Regions from separate parts of the Streptomyces sp. AM8-1-1 genome, predicted to be linked through region 1. Evidence: predicted binding sites of a transcription regulator. Region 1 holds the regulator's gene; the other holds the start of a gene.
The links. The regulator HrcA, encoded in region 1, represses chaperone genes, less so after heat shock. The targets are predictions, from matches to a motif close to TTNGCACTCNGNNNNNCNGAGTGCNAA.

Region 1 (11,283 bases):
GTACGTCCATACGGCCGGCCTCGATCTTGGACAGGTCGAGGATGTCGTTGATCAGCTGGAGCAGGTCGGATCCCGAGCGGTGGATCGTCGTCGCGAACTGCACCTCCTGGTCGGAGAGACGGCCGTCCGGGTTGTCGGACAGCAGCCGCGCGAGGATGAGCAGGGAGTTCAGCGGGGTGCGCAGTTCGTGCGACATGTTGGCCAGGAACTCCGACTTGTACTGCGACGAGGTCGCCAGCAGGGCGGCCTTCTCCTCCAGCTCCGCGTTGGAGCGCTGCAGTTCGGCCTGCTGCCGCTGGAGTTCGTCGGAGCGCTCCTGGAGCTGGACGGCCAGGCGCTGGGACTCGCCGAGGAGCGACTCCGTACGGGAGTTGGCGATGATGGTGTTGATCGCGACCCCGATGGTGTTCACGAACTGGTCGAAGAAGGCCAGGTGGACGTCGGAGAAGCGGGAGAAGGACGCGAGCTCGATCACTCCGAGCAGCTTGTCCTCGAAGAGGATCGGGATGATGACGACGCTGGCCGGGGACGCCTCGCCCAGCCCTGAGTTGATCTTGATGTAGTCCGGCGGCGCCTCCTCCAGCAGGATCCGCTTCTTCTCCAGGGCCGCCTGCCGCACCAGGCCGTGGCCCGGCATGCCGGTGGTGTCGATGGTGGCGGACTGGGCGGAGCCGTAGCCCGCGATGAAGGCCAGGCCCTTGGTGGTGGAGGTGGTACGGGCCGGGGTGCCGTCGGCGTCCGGGTCGGCCAGGAAGAAGGCGCCGTACTGGGCGTTCACCAGCGGGGTCAGTTCGCGCAGGATCAGGTCGGCGACCTCCATCAGGTCGCGGTGCCCCTGCATCAGACCCGCCAGACGGGCGAGGTTCGACTCCAGCCAGTCCTTGGCCCGGGTGGTCTCCCGGAGGTTGGACACCATCAGGTTGATGTTGTCCTTGAGTTCGGAGACCTCGCCGCGGGTCTCCACGGTGATGGAGCGGGACATGTCGCCCTGGGCCACCGCGGACGCCACCTCGGCGATCGCGCGGACCTGGGTGGTGAGATTGAGCGCCAGCTCGTTCACATTGGTCGTCAGGCGCTTCCAGGTGCCGTACACGCCCTCGACCCGCGCCTGGCCGCCCAACTGGCCCTCGGAGCCCACCTCGCGGGCCACCCGGGTCACCTCGGAGGAGAACGAGGAGAGCGTATCGACCATGGTGTTGATGGTGGTCTTGAGCTCCAGGATCTCGCCGCGGGCGTCCACGTCGATCTTCTTCGACAGGTCGCCCTGTGCCACGGCCGTCGCCACCTGGGCGATGTTGCGCACCTGCGAGGTGAGGTTGTCGGCCATGTAGTTGACGTTGTCCGTGAGGTCCTTCCACAGGCCGGTGACGCCGAGCACCTGGGCCCGGCCGCCGAGTCTGCCGTCCGTGCCGACCTCGCGGGCCACCCGCGTGACCTCGTCGGCGAACGCCCGCAGCTGGTCCACCATCGTGTTGACGGTGTCCTTGAGCTCCAGGATCTCGCCGCGGGCGTCGACGGTGATCTTCTTGGACAGGTCGCCGTTGGCGACGGCGGTGGTGACCTGGGCGATGTTGCGGACCTGGCTGGTGAGGTTGGACGCCATGAAGTTGACGTTGTCCGTGAGGTCCTTCCAGACCCCGGACACGCCGCGGACCTGCGCCTGACCGCCCAGGTTGCCCTCGGTGCCGACCTCGCGGGCGACGCGGGTGACCTCGTCGGCGAAGGCGGAGAGCTGGTCGACCATGGTGTTGATGGTCGACTTGAGTTCGAGGATCTCGCCCTTCGCCTCGACGGTGATCTTCTTGCCCAGATCGCCCTGGGCGACGGCCGTGGAGACCAGGGCGATGTTCCGCACCTGGCTGGTCAGGTTGTCGGCCATGAAGTTGACGTTCTCGGTGAGGTCCTTCCAGACTCCGGACACGCCGCGGACCTGGGCGCGGCCGCCGAGATTGCCCTCGGTGCCGACCTCGCGGGCCACCCGCGTGACCTCGTCGGCGAAGGCGGAGAGCTGGTCGACCATGGTGTTGATGGTCGACTTGAGTTCGAGGATCTCGCCCTGGGCGTCGACGGTGATCTTCTGGGAGAGATCGCCGTTGGCGACGGCAGTGGTGACCTGGGCGATGTTGCGTACCTGGCTGGTGAGGTTGGACGCCATGAAGTTGACGTTGTCCGTGAGGTCCTTCCAGACTCCGGACACGCCGCGGACCTGGGCACGCCCGCCCAACTGGCCCTCGGTGCCGACCTCGCGCGCCACGCGGGTCACCTCGTCCGCGAACGCGGACAGCTGGTCGACCATCGTGTTCACGGTGAGCTTCAGTTCCAGCAGCTCGCCGGTCGCCTCGACGGTCACCGTACGGGTCAGGTCGCCGCGTGCCACCGCCGTGGTCACCGCGGCGATGTCGCGCACCTGTGCGGTGAGCCGGGAGGCCATCGCGTTGACGGCCTCCGTGACGTCCCGCCAACTCCCGGACAGACCCTGAACCTTGGCGCGGCCGCCGAGTCTGCCCTCGGTGCCGACCTCGCGCGCGACCCGCGTGACCTCGCCGGTGAACAGCGACAGCTGGTCGACCATCTTGTTGACCGCGCGGCCCAGCCGGCGCAGATCGCCCCGCAACTGGCGGTTCCCGTCGTGCAGATCGACCCGCTGGGTGAGATCGCCGCCGGCCACCGCGTCCAGGACGCGCGTGGCGTTCGCGGCCGGTACGACCAGGGCGTCCAGCAGGGAGTTCGTCCAGGTCACCCCCGAGGTCCAGGCTCCCTGGCCGGGGCTCGCCGCCAGCCGGTCGTCGAGCCGCCCGTGGCGGACGACCTCCCTGCGTACCCGTGTCAGCTCGTCGGCGAAGTGCTGATTGCGCACGGCGATCTGGTTGAACACCGCGGCCAGTTCCGCCGACATGCCTTCGTGCGTCTCGGCCACCCGGACGCGGAAGTCGCCGTCGCGCAGCGACGTCATCGCGGCCAGCAGCGGGCGCAGTTCCGACGCCCGGATCCAGCCGCCGTCGTCCGGCGTCCTGGCATGCGGCGGGGTGGCCGGGGATGCGGGCGGCGGCACGAGGTCTCTGTTCATATCCGCCCACTTCGGTGACTCGGCGCTTATGGGCAGGCTCAGTCTGTCACTCTGTCGGTGTCAGAAGCGGCGCATTGTGAGAACCGACCGGGAGCCGGACTGTGGGGTCCATTCCGATGCAGCGCGAAACCGTCCACCGCTCAACTCCGTTCTACCCGTTCAGGGATGACGGGCGGTCGGTCACGCGCACCAGCCTGCCGGGGAACCCTCATGCCCCCTCGGCCGCCCGCAGATTCGTCCGGGCGGCCCTCGCCGACTGGACCACCCTCGGTCTCCTGGCCACCTGCGCCTACTGCCGGGGTACGGCGGGCGGCTGCCCGCCCGGCGGGCACAGCACCGACCGGCTCGCGGACGACGCCGTCGTGATCGTCAGTGAACTCGTCACCAACGCCGTCGTGCACGCGGGCACCGCCGTCGAACTCCTGTGCCGCCTCGACCCGTCGGCCGACGGAGAGGCCGCCGCCCTGGTGATCGAGGTCTCCGACCACCACCCTGCCAGGGCCGTGAGCAGCGAGCCCCACGCCGTCACGGACCGCTCGGGCACCCCCGAGTACGGACGCGGTCTGCACCTCGTCGCCGCCCTCGCCGAGCGCTGGGGCATCACCTACCTCTCGGCCCTGAAGACCGTCTGGGCGCGGCTGCCCGTCGACGGCTGGGACACCTTCGCGCTGACCGGTGCCGAACCGGCCATCGACCGCGGTCTGCGGGCCGCCGAGATCCTGGCGCCCTCGCCGCGCGCGTCCGTCGCCCGCGACGACCGCGCGGACCAGAGCCTGGCCGGACGTGGCGCGCTCTCGTTCCTCGCCGAGGCCTCCGACCTGCTGGCCGGACAGCTCGACGAGGACATGGTGGCCGCGCTCGCCGCGCAGCTGCTGGTGCCGCGGCTCGCCGACTGGTGCGCGATCTGGCTGGACGGCGAACCCGGCCGGCCCGCCGTCGGCGGCGAGGGGCCCTCGGCCCCCGTGCAGCGGCTCGCCCGCGTCTGGCACGCCGACGAGTCACGGATCGAGCAGCTGCGCACGGCGCTCGTCGAGGAGCCGCCCATGCTGCCCGAGGGCACGATCGGCGGACCGGTGCCGATCCCGTGGCCGAGCGGGCGCGAGCCGGGCGCGGCCGGGGGCGCCGCACTCGCCTACCGTCTCGTCGCGGGCGGACGCGGCCTCGGCACCCTGCTGCTCGCCCGGCAGGGCCTCGCGCGCGTCCCCGACGACGTGACGGCCCTCACCGAGGACTTCGCCCGCCGCGTGGCACTCGCGATCGGCGCCGCCCGCCAGTACACCCGGCAGGCCACCATCAGCAAGGTCCTCCAGCGCGGCCTCCAGCCCCGCAAGGTGGGCCAGATCCCGGGCGTGGACCGCTTCCTCGTCTACGAGCCCGGCGACGACGGAGTCGCCGGTGGTGACTTCTACGACATCTTCCCGGCCGGCAGCGGCGACCGCTGGTCCTTCATGCTCGGCGACGTCCAGGGCAGCGGCCCCGAGGCGGCCGTCGTCACCGGACTGGCCCGCCCCTGGCTGCGGCTGCTCGCCCGTGAGGGCTACCAGGTCGGCGAGGTGCTCGACCGGCTGAACGGGCTCCTCCTCGACGACGCCATGGAAGCGGCGGAGGCGACCGCGCTGCTCGTCGCCGCGGCCGGCGGCCAGACGGTGCCGGAAGGGCCGCAGGCCCGCTTCCTGTCCCTGCTGTACGGCGAGGTCGTGCCGCTGCCCTCCGGCAGGGGCGTGCGGTGCACGCTGGCGAGCGCGGGGCATCCGCTGCCGCTGGTGCTGCGGCCCGACGGGAGGGTGCACACCGTCGCCGAGCCGCAGGTCCTGCTCGGGGTCGTGGAGGACGTCGCGTACCAGAGCCAGACCTTCGACCTGGAGCCCGGTGACACGCTGCTCTGCGTCACGGACGGGGTGACCGAGCGGCGCTCGGGGGCCCGGATGTTCGACGACGGTGACGGGCTGGCCACCGCTCTCGCCGGATGCGTGGGACTGACGGCGCAAGGGGTCGGCGAGCGGATCAGGCAGGCCGTGCACGACTTCTCGGACACCCCGCTGGGCGACGATCTGGCGCTGCTCGTGCTCCAGGTGCAGTGACGTACGCCTCCGGTGCGGTGACCTGCCGGGGACGGCACGGCCTCTGCCCCCGGAGCCCCGCCCGGCGCGCGGTCCGGGCTTTCGCACCGGTGACGGACAATGGGGGGCATGCCTTCCGTACTGCCCGATGGTGAGCCCATGCCCGAGGACGGGGCGCTCCCGGCGTCCGCCCTCGACGGCGCCGGTGACCGGCCGCTCGCCTTCTATCTGCATGTGCCGTACTGCGCGACGCGCTGCGGTTACTGCGACTTCAACACCTACACCGCCACCGAGCTGCGCGGCTCGGGCGGTGTACTGGCCTCCCGCGACAACTACGCCGCCACCCTCGCCGACGAGGTGCGCCTCGCCCGCAAGGTGCTCGGCGACGACCCGCGGCCGGTCAGCACGGTGTTCGTCGGGGGCGGTACGCCGACGCTGCTGGACGCAGCCGACCTGGTGTCCATGCTGGGCGCCGTCCGGGAGGAGTTCGGGCTCGCGGACGACGCGGAGATCACCACCGAGGCGAACCCCGAGTCCGTCGGTCCGGAGTATCTGGAGAAGCTGCGGGCCGGAGGATTCAACCGGATCTCGTTCGGCATGCAGAGCGCCAAGCAGCACGTCCTGAAGGTGCTGGACCGCACGCACACACCCGGACGCCCCGAGGCCTGCGTCGCGGAGGCCCGCGCCGCCGGCTTCGACCATGTGAACCTCGACCTGATCTACGGCACCCCCGGCGAGAGCGACGACGACTGGCGCGCGTCGCTCGCGGCCGCGGTGGGCGCGGGACCCGACCATGTCTCGGCGTACGCGCTGATCGTGGAGGAGGGCACCCAGCTGGCCCGGCGCATCCGGCGGGGCGAGGTGCCCATGACCGACGACGACGTGCACGCGGACCGCTATCTCATCGCGGACTCCGTGCTGTCCGAGGCGGGCTTCTCCTGGTACGAGGTCTCCAACTGGGCCACCTCCGACGCGGGCCGCTGTCTGCACAACGAGCTGTACTGGCGCGGCGCCGACTGGTGGGGCGCGGGCCCCGGAGCGCACAGCCATGTGGGCGGGGTGCGCTGGTGGAACGTGAAGCACCCGGGCGCGTACGCGGCGGCGCTGGCCGAGGGGCGCTCGCCCGGAGCGGGCCGCGAACTCCTGTCGGCGGAGGACCGGCGCGTCGAGCGGATCCTGCTGGAGCTGCGGCTGAGGGACGGCGTGCCGCTGTCGCTGCTGAAGCCGGCGGGGCTGGCGGCGGCGGGCAAAGCCCTGGCGGACGGGCTGCTGGAGCCCGCGGCCTACGAGGCGGGCTCGGCCGTGCTGACGCTGCGGGGAAGGCTGCTCGCGGACGGGGTCGTCCGGAACCTGGTGGACTGACCCGCCGCCCCGCTGCCCCCTCGGAGGGCCACGCCGCTCACTCCGGCGGCAGCGTCACGAAGTCGATCAGCTCCTCGACCCGGCCCAGCAGCTCCGGCTGGAGGTCACGGTAGGACCGCACCCGGGACAGGATGTGCTGCCAGGCGGCGCCGGTGTTCGGCGGCCAGCCCAGCGCGCGGCACACACCCGTCTTCCAGTCCTGGCCCCGCGGGACGACGGGCCATGCCGGGATCCCCACCGACGACGGCTTCACCGCCTCCCAGATGTCGATGTACGGATGGCCCACCACGAGCACGTGCGGGTCCGTGACCGACGCGGCGATACGGGACTCCTTGGACCCCGGGACCAGATGGTCGACCAGGACACCGAGGCAGGCGTCGGGCCCGGGGGCGAAGTCGGCGACGATCGACGGGAGGTCGTCGACACCCTCCAGGTACTCGACCACCACCCCCTCGATGCGCAGGTCGTCGCCCCAGACCCGCTCCACGAGCTCGGCGTCGTGGCGGCCCTCGACGTAGATGCGGCCCGCCCTCGCCACCCTGGCCCGGGCGCCGGGCACGGCGACGGAACCCGAGGCCGTACGGGCCGGCGCGGCCGGTGCGCCCGCGCCGGGCCGGACCAGCGTCACCACCCGGCCCTCCAGCAGAAAGCCCCGTGCGGTCAGCGGGAAGACCCGGTGCTTGCCGAAGCGGTCCTCCAGGGTCACCGTCCCGGCCTCGCAGCCGGTCACCGCGCCGCAGAAGCCGGTGGTGACCTCCTCCACGACCAGATCCCGGTCGGCGGGGACCTCCGGCACGGCGGAGGGCTTCTTCCAAGGGGGCGTCAGATCGGGGCTGTAGCTGCGCATTCGGCGACGCTACGGCACCCCGAAGCGCTCCGCCAGCACGTCACGCTGTGCGCGGACGAACGCCGCGTCCACCACCGCGCCGTGCCCGGGGACGTACAGCGCGTCCTCTCCGCCGAGCGCGAGCAGCCGGTCCAGGGCCGCCGGCCAGCGCGAGGGCATCGCGTCCGGACCCGCCTGCGGCTCCCCGGACTCCTCCACCAGATCGCCGCAGAACACGACCTCCCGGTCGCCCGGCACGAGGAGCGCCAGATCGTGGCCCGTGTGCCCGGGGCCCACATTGGCCAGCAGCACCTGGCGTCCGCCGAGGTCCAGTGTCCGTTCACCGGTGACCACGTGCTGCGGCGCGACCAGCAGATCGGTCGCCTCGGCGGCATCGTCCGGCGCCACGCCGTGCCGTACGGCGTCGGCCCGGAGTTCGTCGCGGTCCCGGCGCAGGACGACATCGACGGCGACCGCGCCGAAGACCTCCACCGCGGAGAAGGCGGCCGTCCCCAGAACATGGTCGAAGTGGGGATGACTCAGTGCGACATGCGTCACTCGGCGGCCGCCCAGCAGCGCCTCCGCCTGGGTGCGCAGCTCCACGCCCTCACGCAGCGTGGACCCCGTGTCGAACAGCAGGACGGCCTCGTCACCGGCGACCAGCCCCACGGTCGCGTCCCAGACGGGCATCCTGCGCCGCCCGACCCCGTCGGCCAGTTGCTCCCAGCCGAAGTCTTCCCAACGGACGTCCATAACGCGACGCTACTGGCAACGACCAGCAAAGGCGCGCGGTAGCCTGGTCGGCCGCCTTGCTAGAGCCGTACCCCACGGCCGTACACTGGCACGGGGATTGCTGGCACTCGGACCCGGGGAGTGCCAAGCAGCCACCGAGGAACCAGAGCTGGAGGTGTGCGCGGTGCTCAGTGAACGCAGACTCGAGGTGCTGCGCGCGATCGTCCAGGACTATGTCGGCACCGAGGAACCTGTGGGTTCCAAGGCGCTCACGGAGCGTCACAATCTCGGCGTCTCGCCGGCCACGGTCCGGAACGACATGGCGGTGCTGGAGGACGAGGGCTTCATCGCCCAGCCGCACACCAGCGCCGGCCGTATCCCGACGGACAAGGGGTACCGGCTCTTCGTCGACAAGCTGGCCGGGGTCAAGCCCCTGTCGTCGCCGGAGCGCCGCGCCATCCAGAACTTCCTGGACGGGGCCGTCGACCTCGACGACGTCGTGGGCCGTACGGTGCGGCTGCTCGCGCAGCTGACCCGGCAGGTCGCCGTCGTGCAGTACCCGTCGCTGACCCGGTCCACCGTCCGGCACGTCGAGCTCCTCTCCCTGGCGCCCGCCCGGCTGATGCTCGTGCTGATCACGGACACCGGCCGGGTCGAGCAGCGGATGATCGACTGCCCCGCGCCCTTCGGCGACACCTCGCTCGCGGACCTGCGGGCCCGGCTCAACAGCCGGGTCGTCGGGCGCCGTTTCGCGGATGTGCCGCAGCTGGTGCAGGACCTGGCGGAATCCTTCGAGCCGGAGGACCGCGGCACCGTCACGACGGTGCTGTCCACCCTGCTCGAGACCCTGGTCGAGGAGACCGAGGAGCGGCTGATGATCGGCGGCACCGCCAATCTGACCCGCTTCGGACACGACTTCCCGCTCACGATCCGGCCGGTGCTGGAGGCGCTGGAGGAGCACGTCGTGCTGCTCAAGCTGCTCGGCGAGGCCAAGGAGTCGGGCGGGATGGGCATGACCGTACGGATCGGTCACGAGAACGCCCATGAGGGCCTCAACTCCACGTCCGTCGTCTCGGTCGGCTACGGTTCGGGCGACGAGGCAGTTGCCAAACTCGGCGTGGTCGGACCGACCCGCATGGACTACCCCGGAACGATGGGAGCGGTACGCGCAGTGGCACGTTACGTCGGACAGATCCTGGCGGAGTCGTAAGTGGCCACGGACTACTACGCCGTACTCGGCGTGCGCCGAGACGCATCCCAGGACGAGATCAAGAAGGCCTTCCGCCGGCTTGCGCGTGAACTCCACCCGGATGTGAATCCGGACCCGAAGACGCAGGAGCGCTTCAAGGAGATCAACGCGGCCTACGAGGTCCTCTCGGATCCGCAGAAGAAGCAGGTCTACGACCTCGGCGGCGACCCGCTGTCCCAGGCGGGCGGCGGTGGCGCCGGAGGCTTCGGCGCCGGTGGCTTCGGGAACTTCTCGGACATCATGGACGCCTTCTTCGGGACGGCGTCGCAGCGGGGGCCGAGGTCGCGTACGCGGCGCGGCCAGGACGCGATGATCCGGCTGGAGATCGACCTCAACGAGGCGGCCTTCGGCACGACGAAGGACATCCAGGTCGACACGGCCGTCGTCTGTACGACGTGTTCGGGCGAGGGCGCGGCGCCGGGCACCTCGGCGCAGACATGTGACATGTGCCGCGGTCGCGGTGAGGTCTCGCAGGTCACGCGTTCGTTCCTGGGCCAGGTCATGACGTCCCGGCCGTGCCCCCAGTGCCAGGGCTTCGGGACCGTCGTCCCGACCCCGTGCCCGGAGTGCGCCGGAGACGGCCGGGTCCGCTCGCGCCGCACGCTGACCGTGAAGATCCCCGCCGGTGTCGACAACGGCACCCGGATCCAGCTCGCGGGCGAGGGCGAGGTCGGCCCTGGCGGCGGCCCCGCCGGTGACCTGTACGTGGAGATCCACGAGCTGGCCCACGGCGTCTTCCAGCGGCGTGGCGACGACCTGCACTGCACGGTCACCATTCCGATGACGGCGGCGGCCCTCGGCACCAAGGTGCCGCTGGAGACGCTCGACGGCATGGAGGAGGTCGACATCCGCCCGGGCACGCAGTCCGGACAGTCGATCCCGCTGCACGGCCGCGGCATCACGCACCTGCGCGGTGGCGGTCGGGGCGACCTGATCGTGCACGTCGAGGTGATGACGCCCTCGAAGCTGGACCCGGAGCAGGAGCGGGTGCTGCGGGAGCTGGCGAAGCTGCGCGGCGAGGAGCGGCCGACCGGCCAGTTCCAGCCAGGGCAGCAAGGGCTGTTCTCGCGCCTGAAGGACGCGTTCAACGGACGGTAGAACCGGCCGCGGCCCCGATATCCGGGGCCGCGTCGGGTCCGATTCGGCCGGGCGGGGCCGACGTGGCACCATGCGTGCATGTCCTCCGCACTGACCGATCTCTGCCGGTATCCGATCGTGCAGGCCCCCATGGCGGGCGGCGCGTCGTCCCCGCAGTTGGCCGCAGCCGTGTCCGAGGCCGGTGGCCTCGGATTCCTGGCCGCCGGGTACAAGACCGCGGACGGCATGTACCAGCAGATCAAACAGATCCGCGGGCTCACGAGCCGGCCCTTCGGCGTGAATCTGTTCATGCCGCAGCCCGGTGCGACCGACCCCGCCGCCGTGGAGGTCTACCGGCACCAGCTCGCCGGTGAGGCGGCCTGGTACGAGACGCCGCTCGGCGATCCCGACTCCGGCCTGGACGACGGGTACGAGGCCAAGCTCGCGATCCTCCTCGACGACCCCGTCCCGGTCGTCTCCTTCACCTTCGGCTGCCCCAAGCGGGACGTGCTCCAGTCCTTCGCCAAGGCCGGCACCTTCACCGTCGTCACCGTCACCTCGCCCGAAGAGGCGCAGGCCGCGCAGCGGGCCGGCGCGGACGCCGTGTGCGTTCAGGGCGTCGAGGCCGGCGGCCACCAGGGCACGCACCGCGACGACCCGGCGGCCGACGGCAGCGGGGTGGGACTGCTCACCCTCGTCGCCCTGGTCCGCGAGGCCGTTCCGCTGCCGGTGATCGCGGCCGGCGGACTGATGCGCGGCGGCCAGATCGCCGGCGTGCTCGCGGCCGGTGCCGCGGCGGCGCAGCTCGGCACCGCGTTCCTGGTCTGCCCCGAGTCCGGCGCGAACACCCTGCACAAGCAGGCCATGACCAACCCCCTCTTCGTACGCACCGAACTGACCCGGGCCTTCT
Region 2 (11,283 bases), 2.2 Mb from region 1:
CGCTACGCCGGACGCCCGACCAGCATCGTCGGCGCCCCCGCCACCCTCGTCAGGAACACCGTCGCCGCGTTCCGCCCCTGCGGTTTCACCTTCCGGCGCAGTTCCTCCGGTTCCACCGCCGAGCCGCGCTTCTTCACCGTCAGGTTGCCGACCTCCCGCTCCCGCAGAAGCGCCTTCAGTTTCTTGAGGTTGAAGGGGAGTTCGTCCGTGATCTCGTACGCGGTGGCGAACGGCGTCGGGCGCAGTTCGTCCGCCGTGATGTACGCGATCGTCTCGTCGATCAGCCCGCCGTCCAGGTCCTCCGCAACCTCCGCCACCAGGTGCGCCCGGATCACCGCGCCGTCCGGCTCGTAGAGGTAGCGGCCCACCGTGCGGACCGCCGGGTCCGGCAGGCCGCGGCCGGGCAGGGAGTGCGGGCCCGGGAGCAGGGTGGCGCGGCGGGTGCCGGGGGTCGTGCCGAACCACAGCACCGCCTCCTTCACATCGCCGCCGTCCGAGATCCACTCCGCCTCGGCGTCGTCCGGGATCAGTTCGTGCGGGATGCCCGGGGCGATCTTCACCGCGCCGGTGCCCGCCCGGCGTACCGCCTCGATCGCCCAGGACAGGGGAGGGGAGTACGCCTCCGGGTCGAAGATGCGGCCCCGGCCTCCCCGGCGTGCCGGGTCCAGGAACACCGCGCACGGTCCGGTCGCGATCTCCGTGACGTCCGCGCAGCGCACCTCGATCCGGTCACCGAGTTCCAGCGCGTCCGCGTTCGCGCGCGCCGTCTCCGCCGTCAGCGGGTCGCGGTCCACCGCGAGGACGCGGATGCCGGCCCGGGCCAGGGCGATCGCGTCGCCGCCGATCCCGCAGCACAGGTCGGTGACCTCGGCCGTGCCGAGCTCCCCGAAGCGCCGGGCCCGGTACTCCGCGACCGGCTTGCGCGTCGACTGCTCGACACCGTTCGGCGTGAAGTACATCCGGTACGCGTCCTGCTCGCCGAACTTCGCGACCGCCCGCTGCCGCAGCCGCGCCTGCCCCAGGGCCGCCGAGACCAGCTCGGTGGCGTGTTCGCGGCGCAGCCGCGTGGCGATCGCCAGTTCCTCGGCCGGGTCGTGGTCCCGCAGGGCGGCGAGCAGGGTCCGGCCTTCCTCGGTACGGAGGGCGGCGAAGAGTGGGAGGTCGTTCACCGGCCCATTGTGGGCCAGGTGGGCGATGGTCTGCCCGTGGTGGAGGTGTCGGCCCGGCCGTGGGGATCCGTGCTGACAGGATCCAGCGCCATGCAGCTAGTCGGACAAAACGGAAACATGCCAGCAAAACTCACCCGATCGCGTCGCGGCCGGGCGCACCGCCGTGCCGTCGCGGCCGCCCTGCTCGTCGCCCTCCTCGGCTCCGCCTGTGCGGCCGAGTCCACGGACGGGGCCGGCGGCCCGAAGGCCGACCGTCATCCCGAGGCCCGGAAGGAGGCCGGCGCGGCAGGCGCGCTCGCGGCCCGCGCGGCCCGGATCAAGCGCGACCAGACGGCCCGGGCGGCCGCCGCCAAGAAGTGGGGCCTCTCCCGGACCCCGCTGGCCGCACCGCCGCCGCCCGCCGTCAAGCCGAAGATCACCACCCGCAAGGGCTTCGAGGTCGAGGGGCAGGAGTCGATGCCGCCCGTCTTCACGACCGTTCCGGTCAAGGAGAAGGTCGTCTTCCTGACGATCGACGACGGCTCGGAGAAGGACCCCGACCTGCTGCGGATGATGAGCGATCTGCGGATCCCGTACAGCGCGTTCCTCAGCGACTACGTCATCAACGACGACTACGACTACTTCCAGCGGATGCAGGACCGCGGGGTCTCGCTGCACAACCACACCCTCAACCACCGCTATCTGCCCGGTCTTTCCTACGCCGCGCAGAAGCGGGAGATCTGCGACCAGCAGGAGAAGCTCGAGAAGCGGTACGGCAAGCGGCCGCCGCTCTTCCGGCCGCCGTACGGCAACTACAACCGGGACACCCTGCGGGCCGCGCGCTCGTGCGGCGTCAAGGCCGTGCCGCTGTGGGCAGCCGAGGCGTTCCCCGACCACATGGAATGGCGCGAGTGGGACCGGGATCTGCACCCGGGCGACATCATCCTCACCCACTTCCGCGGCAGCGACGAGTGGAAGGGCACCATGCCCGACATGATCCGCAAGGTCATGAAGACGGTGACCGACAGGGGGTACGCCGTGGCCAAGCTGGAGGACTACGTATGAGCCGCGCGCTCCGGCCGTCGGCCGCGACGGTGGTCGTGGCCGGTGCGCTGCTCGTCTGTGTCGGCTGTGCCCCGGCAGCCGTGGACCCGCTCGAACGGCTCGGCCGCAGGGCGGTCGAGAAGGTCGGCCCCGGGCCCGCGGCGCCGGCGGTACGCCGAGTGGACGCACTCCCGGGACCGTCGCGCGACGAGGGCCGCGTTCGCTCCCAGGGCCTCGACGCTCCGGGTCTCGCCGAACCGGCGACCCGGCTGCTGGGCCGTATCCACCGGGTCCATCGCGCCCATGGCACCCATCGCGCACATCGCCCGCACCGTGCGTACGACGCCGCGCCGGGCCGTACGCACGAAGCCTGGCCGGGCCGTGGGGGCGAAGCCGCGCCCGGGAGCCCGTGACGCGCCGCGCAGGGCCGGCCCCTGACATGCCCGGCCACTGACCCGCCCGGCCCCTGACACGCCCGGGGCCGGGGAACGCCCCGCCCCGCCCGTGCGTTTCCCCCACACGAGCGGAACGACCCGCCGCAGGGTGGTGAATTGGCACTCCGCTTGACCGAGTGCTAATCGCAGTCATAGTCTCGGCACTGGCACTCCCCACCGGAGAGTGCCAACACAGCGACAGGCAGGTCCGGCACCCGCGACGACGGATCGACCTGGTCGCCACCTCTGCTCTGTTAACCCCGTGAGATCTCCGAAGGGGGAGGTCGGATCGTGACGACCGCCAGCTCCAAGGTTGCCATCAAGCCGCTCGAGGACCGCATTGTGGTCCAGCCGCTCGACGCCGAGCAGACCACGGCCTCCGGCCTGGTCATCCCGGACACCGCGAAGGAGAAGCCCCAGGAGGGCGTCGTCCTCGCCGTGGGCCCGGGTCGCTTCGAGAACGGCGAGCGCCTGCCGCTCGACGTCCAGACCGGCGATGTCGTTCTGTACAGCAAGTACGGCGGCACCGAGGTGAAGTACAACGGCGAGGAGTACCTCGTCCTCTCGGCCCGCGACGTGCTCGCGATCGTCGAGAAGTAGTTCACCACATAGTTTGTGCTTGTGAGCTGCGCCCCCGGCCCGCGCGACCCCGAGAGGGCCGGGCGACCGGGGGCGCAGTTCGTTCACCCCCAGCTTTCCGAGAGGGCTGAATCGCTCCATGGCGAAGATCCTGAAGTTCGACGAGGACGCCCGTCGCGCCCTCGAGCGCGGCGTCAACAAGCTTGCCGACACGGTCAAGGTGACGATCGGCCCCCGCGGCCGCAACGTCGTCATCGACAAGAAGTTCGGCGCACCCACCATCACCAACGACGGTGTCACCATCGCCCGTGAGGTCGAGGTCGAGGACCCGTACGAGAACCTGGGCGCCCAGCTGGTGAAGGAGGTGGCGACCAAGACCAACGACATCGCTGGTGACGGCACCACCACCGCCACCGTGCTGGCCCAGGCGCTGGTCCGCGAGGGCCTGCGCAACGTCGCCGCGGGTGCCTCCCCGGCCGCCCTGAAGAAGGGCATCGACGCCGCGGTCAAGGCCGTGTCCGAGGAGCTCCTCGCGACCGCCCGGCCGATCGACGACAAGGCCGACATCGCCGCCGTGGCCGCGCTCTCCGCGCAGGACCAGCAGGTCGGCGAGCTCATCGCCGAGGCGATGGACAAGGTCGGCAAGGACGGTGTCATCACCGTCGAGGAGTCCAACACCTTCGGCCTGGAGCTGGAGTTCACCGAGGGCATGGCCTTCGACAAGGGCTACCTCTCGCCGTACATGGTGACCGACCAGGAGCGTATGGAGGCCGTCCTCGACGACCCGTACATCCTGATCAACCAGGGCAAGGTCTCCTCCATCCAGGACCTGCTGCCGCTGCTGGAGAAGGTCATCCAGGCGGGTGGCTCCCGGCCGCTGCTGATCATCGCCGAGGACGTCGAGGGCGAGGCGCTCTCCACCCTCGTCGTCAACAAGATCCGTGGCACCTTCAACGCCGTCGCGGTGAAGGCCCCGGGCTTCGGCGACCGCCGCAAGGCGATGCTCCAGGACATGGCGAGCCTCACCGGCGCGACCGTCATCTCCGAGGAGGTCGGCCTCAAGCTCGACCAGGCCGGTCTCGACGTGCTGGGCAGCGCCCGCCGCGTCACGGTGACCAAGGACGACACCACCATCGTCGACGGTGGCGGCAACCAGGACGACGTCGCCGGCCGTATCAACCAGATCAAGGCCGAGATCGAGTCCACGGACTCCGACTGGGACCGCGAGAAGCTCCAGGAGCGCCTCGCGAAGCTGGCCGGCGGCGTGTGCGTGATCAAGGTCGGCGCCGCCACCGAGGTGGAGCTCAAGGAGAAGAAGCACCGTCTGGAGGACGCCATCTCCGCGACCCGCGCCGCGGTCGAGGAGGGCATCGTCTCCGGTGGTGGCTCCGCGCTCGTCCACGCGGTCAAGGTCCTCGAAGGCAACCTCGGCAAGGAGGGCGACGAGGCCACCGGTGTCGCCGTCGTCCGCCGCGCCGCCGTCGAGCCGCTGCGCTGGATCGCCGAGAACGCCGGCCTCGAGGGCTACGTCATCACCGCGAAGGTGGCGGAGCTCGACAAGGGCCAGGGCTTCAACGCCGCGACCGGCGAGTACGGCGACCTGGTGAAGGCCGGCGTCATCGACCCGGTCAAGGTCACGCGCTCCGCCCTGGAGAACGCCGCGTCCATCGCCTCCCTGCTGCTCACGACCGAGACCCTGGTCGTCGAGAAGCCGGCGGAGGAAGAGGCCGACGCGGGCCACGGCCACGGTCACGGCCACTCCCACTGACGTCCGACGCCTGACGTCCGACATCACCCACCGAGCCCGGAGTCCCCGTCGCGGGGGCACCGGGCTCGGTGTTTTTCGTGGCCCGATGGTGAGTTGGGCGGTGCTGTCCGAGCCGACGGGCGAGCCGGGCCGGTGTTTTCCGGGCCCGACGGTGCGTACGGCTCAGTCGCCGATGAAGGTCAGATCGAGCCGGTTCAGCCGGTCCGGATCGGCCAGGATGTCGATCGCGACGATCTTCCCGCCCGTGATGGTGAAGCCCATGACCGACAGCGGGCGGCCGCCCGGCGCGGTGACGATTCCCGCGCCGCCGTTGACGAGCACCCGCCGCGAGAACTGCGAGAACTTCTGGAAGGTGAGCGCCTGACCTGCCACCTGACGCGCGCCGCGCACCTCGCGGGACGGCATTGCCGGCAGGGCCCCGGCATCCGCGCGCAGCACCACGTCCGGGTCGAGCAGCGCCACCAGCGCGTCGAAGTCGCCCCCGCGCGAAGCGGCGATGAACGCGTCGACGACCTCGCGCTGACGAGGCAGATCGTCGGGTACGGAGGTCGTGCCCTGCACCCGGCGGCGGGCCCGGCTGGCGAGCTGCCGGGTCGCGGCCGGGGTGCGGCCGACGATGGGGGCGATCTCGTCGAAGGGCAGGGCGAACATGTCGTGCAGAACGAAGGCGAGCCGCTCCGCGGGCCCGAGGGTCTCCAGCACCACGAGCAGCGCGAGCCCGACCGAGTCGGCCATCAGCACCTCGTGCTCGGGATCGACCGCGCCTTCCCGCTGAACGACCGGATCCGGTACGCGTACGTCCAGCGACTCCTCGCGGCGGGACTTGCGCGAGCGCAGCATGTCGAGGCAGACCCGGCCGACCACGGTCGTCAGCCAGCCGCTCAGATTCCCGACCGCGCTGGTGTCGGAGCGGTGGAGCCTGAACCAGGCTTCCTGCACGGCGTCGTCCGCCTCGCTCAGTGAGCCGAGCATCCGATAGGCCACGGCCTTGAGGTGGGGCCGGTCGGCGTGGAAACGCTCCGCCAGGAACTCTTGGTCATCCATCGCTGCATCCTCCGTCGTCGTCCTCGTAGGGATGACGCGGGAAACGGGCCGGATGTGACAGCCTCCGGCCGGAGAGACAGGCTCCGCTTCTGTGGGCAGTCGGCCCCCCGGCTCCTACGCGGAGTGGCCCAGCGTCTGCGCGTGAACCGGCTCCTCGAACGGCAGGCCCTTGCCGTACCGCTCCAGTTCGTCGAGGGCCAGTTCCGTCATCCGGTGCAGCTCGTTGCCGAGCGAGCCCGCGACATGGGGGGTCAGCAGCACGTTCGGCAGGGTGTAGAGCGGGGAGTCCGCGGGCGGGAGCTCCGGCTCGGTGACGTCCAGTACGGCGTGCAGCCGGCCCGGGAGCAGTTCGCGCAGCAGCGCGTCCTCGTCGACCAGAGAGCCGCGCGAGGTGTTGATCAGCGTCGCGCCGTCCGGCATCAGTGCGAGCCGGCGGGCGTCGATCATATGGCGAGTACTCGCCAGCTCCGGGGCGTGGACCGAGACGATGGAGCTGCCGGCGCACAGGTCGTCGAGCTCCGTCTTCACGGCACCGAGCGCCTCGGCCTCGGCGGCGCCGACGTACGGGTCGTAGAGCAGCACGTCCAGGTCGAAGGGGCGCAGCAGCTCGGTCACCCGGCGGCCGATGCGGGACGCGCCGACGATCCCCACCGTGCTGCGGAAGTTGCCGGCACCGGCCAGTTCCTGCCGCCAGTCGTGAGCGGCGCGCAGCCGGCCGTACCGCTGGGCCGAGTGCAGCACCCGTTTGCCCGCGAAGAGGATGGCGGCGAGCGTGTACTCGGCGACGGGCAACGCGTTGGCGGACGCGGCGGAGGCCACGGTGATGCCGCGTTCCCAACAGGCCTCCGTGATGTGGTGCTTGACGGAGCCGGCCGCGTGGACGACGGCACGCAGCCTGGGCGCGCAGTCGAGCACCTCGGCGGTGAGCACGGGCGCGCCCCAGCAGGTCAGCAGGACTTCGGCGGTGGCGAGCGCCGAGGCGACCCGGGGGGTGGGGGCGGCCAGGTCGTGCGCGACCAGATACGGATCGGTGTCGGCGAGGGCCGCCAGCCGGGCCCGCAGGGGATCGGTGAACAGTTGGTCCGCGATCCCCGGGCCCATGGCGAGGAGGACGGCGGGACGCTTCTCGGTGCGCTGCTGCATGATCGGACCCTGCTCCTTGTGCCTGGCCGGAATCCGCTCACGCTGCCCGGCGCGGAATCTGTTCACGCGGCCGGGAGGACGGGATGTGCCGGGCCGCCCGGCACGACGGACATCCGCTCACCCTGCCCGGTGCGGACGGGCACACGCTCACCCTGCCCCGCCTGGACGGGATATGACGGCACGCCGGTGTGCACCCGCCCGCCGAGCGCCGGCGGCCGCGGTCCTTCGACCGCGGCCGCGCGTGCGACGTGCGCGCGTCCGGTCTACTGCGGTCCGTACTTGCGGCCCGTCTTCGACGTCACCCCGCCCAGCAGATTGCGCGGCGCCAGCTTCGCCACTCCCATCAGCGCCTTGTACCGCGGGTCCGGGATCGAGACCGCCTTGCCGCGGGCCAGGTCCGCGAGTCCCGCCTCCACCACCTTGTCGGCGTCCAGCCACATCCAGTTCGGGATGTTGTCGGTGCCCATGCCGGCGCGCTCGTGGAACTCGGTGCGGACGAATCCGGGGCAGAGCGCCATCAGCCGTACGCCCGAACCCGCCAGGTCCCGTGCCGCGCCCTGCGTGAACTGCACGACCCACGCCTTCGACGCCCCGTAGGTCCCGCGGGGGACGAACGCCGCCACCGAGGCCACGTTCACCACACCGCCGCGCCCGCGGTCGCGCATCACCGCGGTCGCCGCGGCCGTGAGCCGGAGCACCGCCTCGCAGTGCACCTTCAGCATCGTCAGCTCGTCGGCCATGGACACTTCCAGGAAGCGTCCCTTGTTGCCGAACCCGGCATTGTTGACCAGCAGATCCACCGGGTTCTTGCGGTCGCCCAGCCGCTTCTCGACGGCCGCGATCCCGTCCTCCTCGGACAGGTCCGCGGTCAGCACCTCCGCCTCGATGCCGTGCCGGTCGTGCAGCTCGGTGGCGTGCTCCTGCAGCCGTTTGGTGTCACGGGCCACCAGCACCAGGTTGTGTCCCTCGGCGGCGAGCCGCCGCGCGAACGCGGCACCGATGCCCGCGGTCGCTCCCGTAATCAGTGCAGTCGTCATAGGCGGCACGTTAGTGCCCCGCGTGTCGGCGCCGTGTACACGCCCGGCCTGCGGGACGGGCCCTCGCGCGCTGTGCCCGCCCGATCCACGGAAGCGTCCTACGCGCCGTACTTCTCCACATACGTACGCGCTGTCGCGAGCAGTTCGGGGTGGAGCGCGTCGCCCGCGGCGAGTATCTCCGGCAGCAGTGCCCGCTCGGTGGTCCCGGCGCGGAACGACAGTCCCACCGTCACCGTGTGCCCAGGGGTGTGCACGATCTCGACCGCGTCGCCCGCCCGGATCTCACCCGGCTCGACGACCCTCAGATACGCGCCCGGTGCTGCGTTGCGCGTGAAGCGCCTGACCCAGCCCTTCTCGCCGAGCCAGGAGCCGAACGTACGGCACGGGATGCGGCCGCTCGTCACCTCCAGGACGAGGGAGTCGCCGATCCGCCAACGCTCGCCGATCTTCGCGTTGTTGACGTCGAGGCCGATCGTGGTGAGGTTCTCGCCGAAGGCGCCGTTCGGGATGGGGTGGCCCAACTCCCGCTCCCAGAAGTCCAGATCCTCCCGGGCGAAGGCGTACACCGCCTGATGCGTCCCGCCGTGATGGCGCAGGTCGCAGATCGTGTCCCCGGCGAGGCCGCTGCCACCGCGGCCCTTCGGCCCGGGGTCCGTGACCATGACGGCGCCCTCGGCGGGCTGCTTGTCGATCCCCGTCGTCCCGTCCGGGGTGTCGGTGTAGTCCACCGTCTTGGCGCGGCCCACATTGACCGTCAGAACCTTCATGACTGCACGCTAACCCCGGCTTACCCAAACGATCCAGCCGATAATTGCCCCGATCTCCAAGGTCCCCTTATATTCGTGGAGTGATCGAAGCCCGCCATCTCCGAGTGCTCCGCGCGGTCGCCGCCGCCGGGTCCTTCTCCGCCGCGGCACGCTCACTCGGCTGCACCCAGCCGGCCGTCAGCCAGCAGATGAAGGCGCTCGAGGCGTCGGCGGGCACCCCGCTCCTGATCCGCACGGGCCGGGAGATGCGATTGACGCAGGCCGGTGAGGCGCTGGTGCGCCACGCGTCCGGCATCCTCGCGGGTCTCACCGCCGCCGAGGAGGAGATCGCCGCCATCGCCGGGCTGCGTGCGGGCCGGGTGCGGCTGGTCTCCTTCCCCAGCGGCAGCTCCACGCTGGTCCCCACCGCGCTGGCCGCCCTGCGGGCGGCCCATCCCGGCACCCGGGTCTCCCTCGTCGAGGCGGAGCCGCCGCGGTCGGTGGAGATGCTGCGCGGGGGCGACTGCGATGTGGCGCTGGCGTTCCGTTACGACGGCGGGGAGGCGGAGTGGGACGACCTGGTCGTCCGGCCCCTGCTCACGGACCGGCTCGTCGGCCTGGTCCCGGAGGGCCACCGGCTGGCCGCGTCCGCCACGGTCACCGTCGCCGACCTCGCCGAGGAGCCCTGGATCGCGGGCTGCCCGCGCTGCCGCCGCCAACTGGTCGAGGTGTGCGAGAAGGCCGGCTTCACCCCGCGGATCGACTTCGCCACCGACGACTATCCGGCGGTGATCGGCTTGGTCGGAGCGGGTCTGGGTGTCGCGGTGCTGCCGGAGCTGGCGCTGGAGTCGGTACGCCCCAAGGGTGCGCGGACGGTCACGGTCGTCCCCGCCGTCGAGCGCGAGATCGTCGCGCTCACCCTCCCGGACCTCGCCCAGGTCCCCGCGGTCTCGGCGACGCTCGACCGACTGGCCCTCGCCGCGGCCCGCTGAGCCCCCTCTGCGCGGCTCCGGGCGCCCCTGTACGACTCTGGCGCGAACGCGATTCACCCCTGCCCGGATCCGGGCAGGGGTGAGTGCAGGAACGTTTCTTCGAACGGTTGGGGCAAACGGGTGTCAACCTCGCCCCATGCCGGTCACGCTCGTCGCGGGGATCAGCCGGTGCCTGGCCCGACCCATGAGCTCCTCGCGTTCGTCCTCGGTGAGTCCGCCCCACACGCCGTACGGCTCCCGCACCGCCAGCGCGTGTGCCGCGCACTCCGCGCGGACCGGGCACCTCATGCAGACCTCTTTCGCCGAGTTCTCTCGTGCACTGCGTGCCGCGCCCCGCTCGCCCTCGGGATGGAAGAAGAGCGAGCTGTCCACCCCACGGCAGGCCGCGAGGAGCTGCCAGTCCCACAGATCGGCGTTGGGTCCGGGAAGGCGGGAGAAATCTGCCATAGCGCTTGCCCCTTGAAACCGTGCTGAGCGGATACAGGTCAGGTCGGTCAGGTCGCGCACGAGCGGCGGATACGAGCCGTATCCGGCACCCGCACCATGCCCCACGACCGTACATCTACTGTGTAAGTAGATGTAAATATGACTCATTGCGAATCTAGCCACAGACACCGCAGAAAGTGAAGAAAAGCCGCTAAATGGGGCATAGCTTCCGGGTGAAGACCTGTTGACCTGCATTGCTCTACGTCGCGTACGGCCGCTCACATAGAGTGCTGAAGTGGGCAGCCCGACCCGTAACTCTTTCGAGTGACCGTCGTTGGTAGTGCGGAAGCGGTTGAAAGAACAAGCGCTAGGGCACATGTCCGAGAGCGTTCAACCGCACAGGTGACGAAACGTACCCAGCCTGGAGGCTCAAGGTGACGCGCATCAGCTGCGGAGGACGGTCATGACATCCGTCCTCGTCTGCGACGACTCCCCGCTTGCCCGAGAGGCGCTTCGCCGCGCGGTCGCGACCGTGCCCGGCGTCGAGCGCGTGACGACCGCGGCCAACGGCGAGGAAGTCCTCCGCCGCTGGGGGGCCGACCGCTCGGACCTGATTCTGATGGACGTACGCATGCCCGGTCTGGGTGGCGTCGAGACGGTCCGCCGGCTGCTGTCCGCGGACCCCGGCGCCCGGATCATCATGCTCACCGTCGCCGAGGATCTGGACGGGGTCGCGCTCGCGGTCGCCGCGGGAGCCCGCGGATATCTGCACAAGGACGCCTCGCGCGCCGAACTGCGGGCCACGGTTACCCAGGCGCTCGCCGACCCGACCTGGCGGCTCGCCCCGCGCCGGCTGCGTTCGGCCGAGATGGGTGCCGCGCCCACACTCACCGCACGCGAGATCCAGGTGCTCGAAGGCATG

Region 2: a site for HrcA is predicted at 2,744-2,770, ahead of groES (co-chaperone GroES). Genes of this name have one in related genera too.

The regions. Positions count from the first base shown of each region.
Region 1 is NZ_CP135086.1:5,531,375-5,542,657, forward strand. It holds gene RPQ07_RS24790 (HAMP domain-containing protein) at 1-2,953, opposite strand, end outside; gene RPQ07_RS24795 (ATP-binding SpoIIE family protein phosphatase) at 3,184-5,148, shown strand; gene hemW (radical SAM family heme chaperone HemW) at 5,248-6,489, shown strand; gene RPQ07_RS24805 (DUF3097 domain-containing protein) at 6,527-7,336, opposite strand; gene RPQ07_RS24810 (MBL fold metallo-hydrolase) at 7,346-8,068, opposite strand; gene hrcA (heat-inducible transcriptional repressor HrcA) at 8,232-9,257, shown strand; gene dnaJ (molecular chaperone DnaJ) at 9,258-10,394, shown strand; gene RPQ07_RS24825 (nitronate monooxygenase) at 10,473-11,283, shown strand, end outside.
Region 2 is NZ_CP135086.1:3,328,134-3,339,416, reverse strand. It holds gene RPQ07_RS14930 (THUMP-like domain-containing protein) at 3-1,169, opposite strand; gene RPQ07_RS14925 (polysaccharide deacetylase family protein) at 1,287-2,213, shown strand; gene RPQ07_RS14920 (hypothetical protein) at 2,210-2,605, shown strand; gene groES (co-chaperone GroES) at 2,918-3,226, shown strand; gene groL (chaperonin GroEL) at 3,345-4,973, shown strand; gene RPQ07_RS14905 (sigma-70 family RNA polymerase sigma factor) at 5,136-6,017, opposite strand; gene RPQ07_RS14900 (hydroxyacid dehydrogenase) at 6,132-7,160, opposite strand; gene RPQ07_RS14895 (SDR family oxidoreductase) at 7,424-8,197, opposite strand; gene RPQ07_RS14890 (MOSC domain-containing protein) at 8,296-8,964, opposite strand; gene RPQ07_RS14885 (LysR family transcriptional regulator) at 9,045-9,935, shown strand; gene RPQ07_RS14880 (WhiB family transcriptional regulator) at 10,059-10,382, opposite strand; gene RPQ07_RS14875 (response regulator transcription factor) at 10,825-11,283, shown strand, end outside.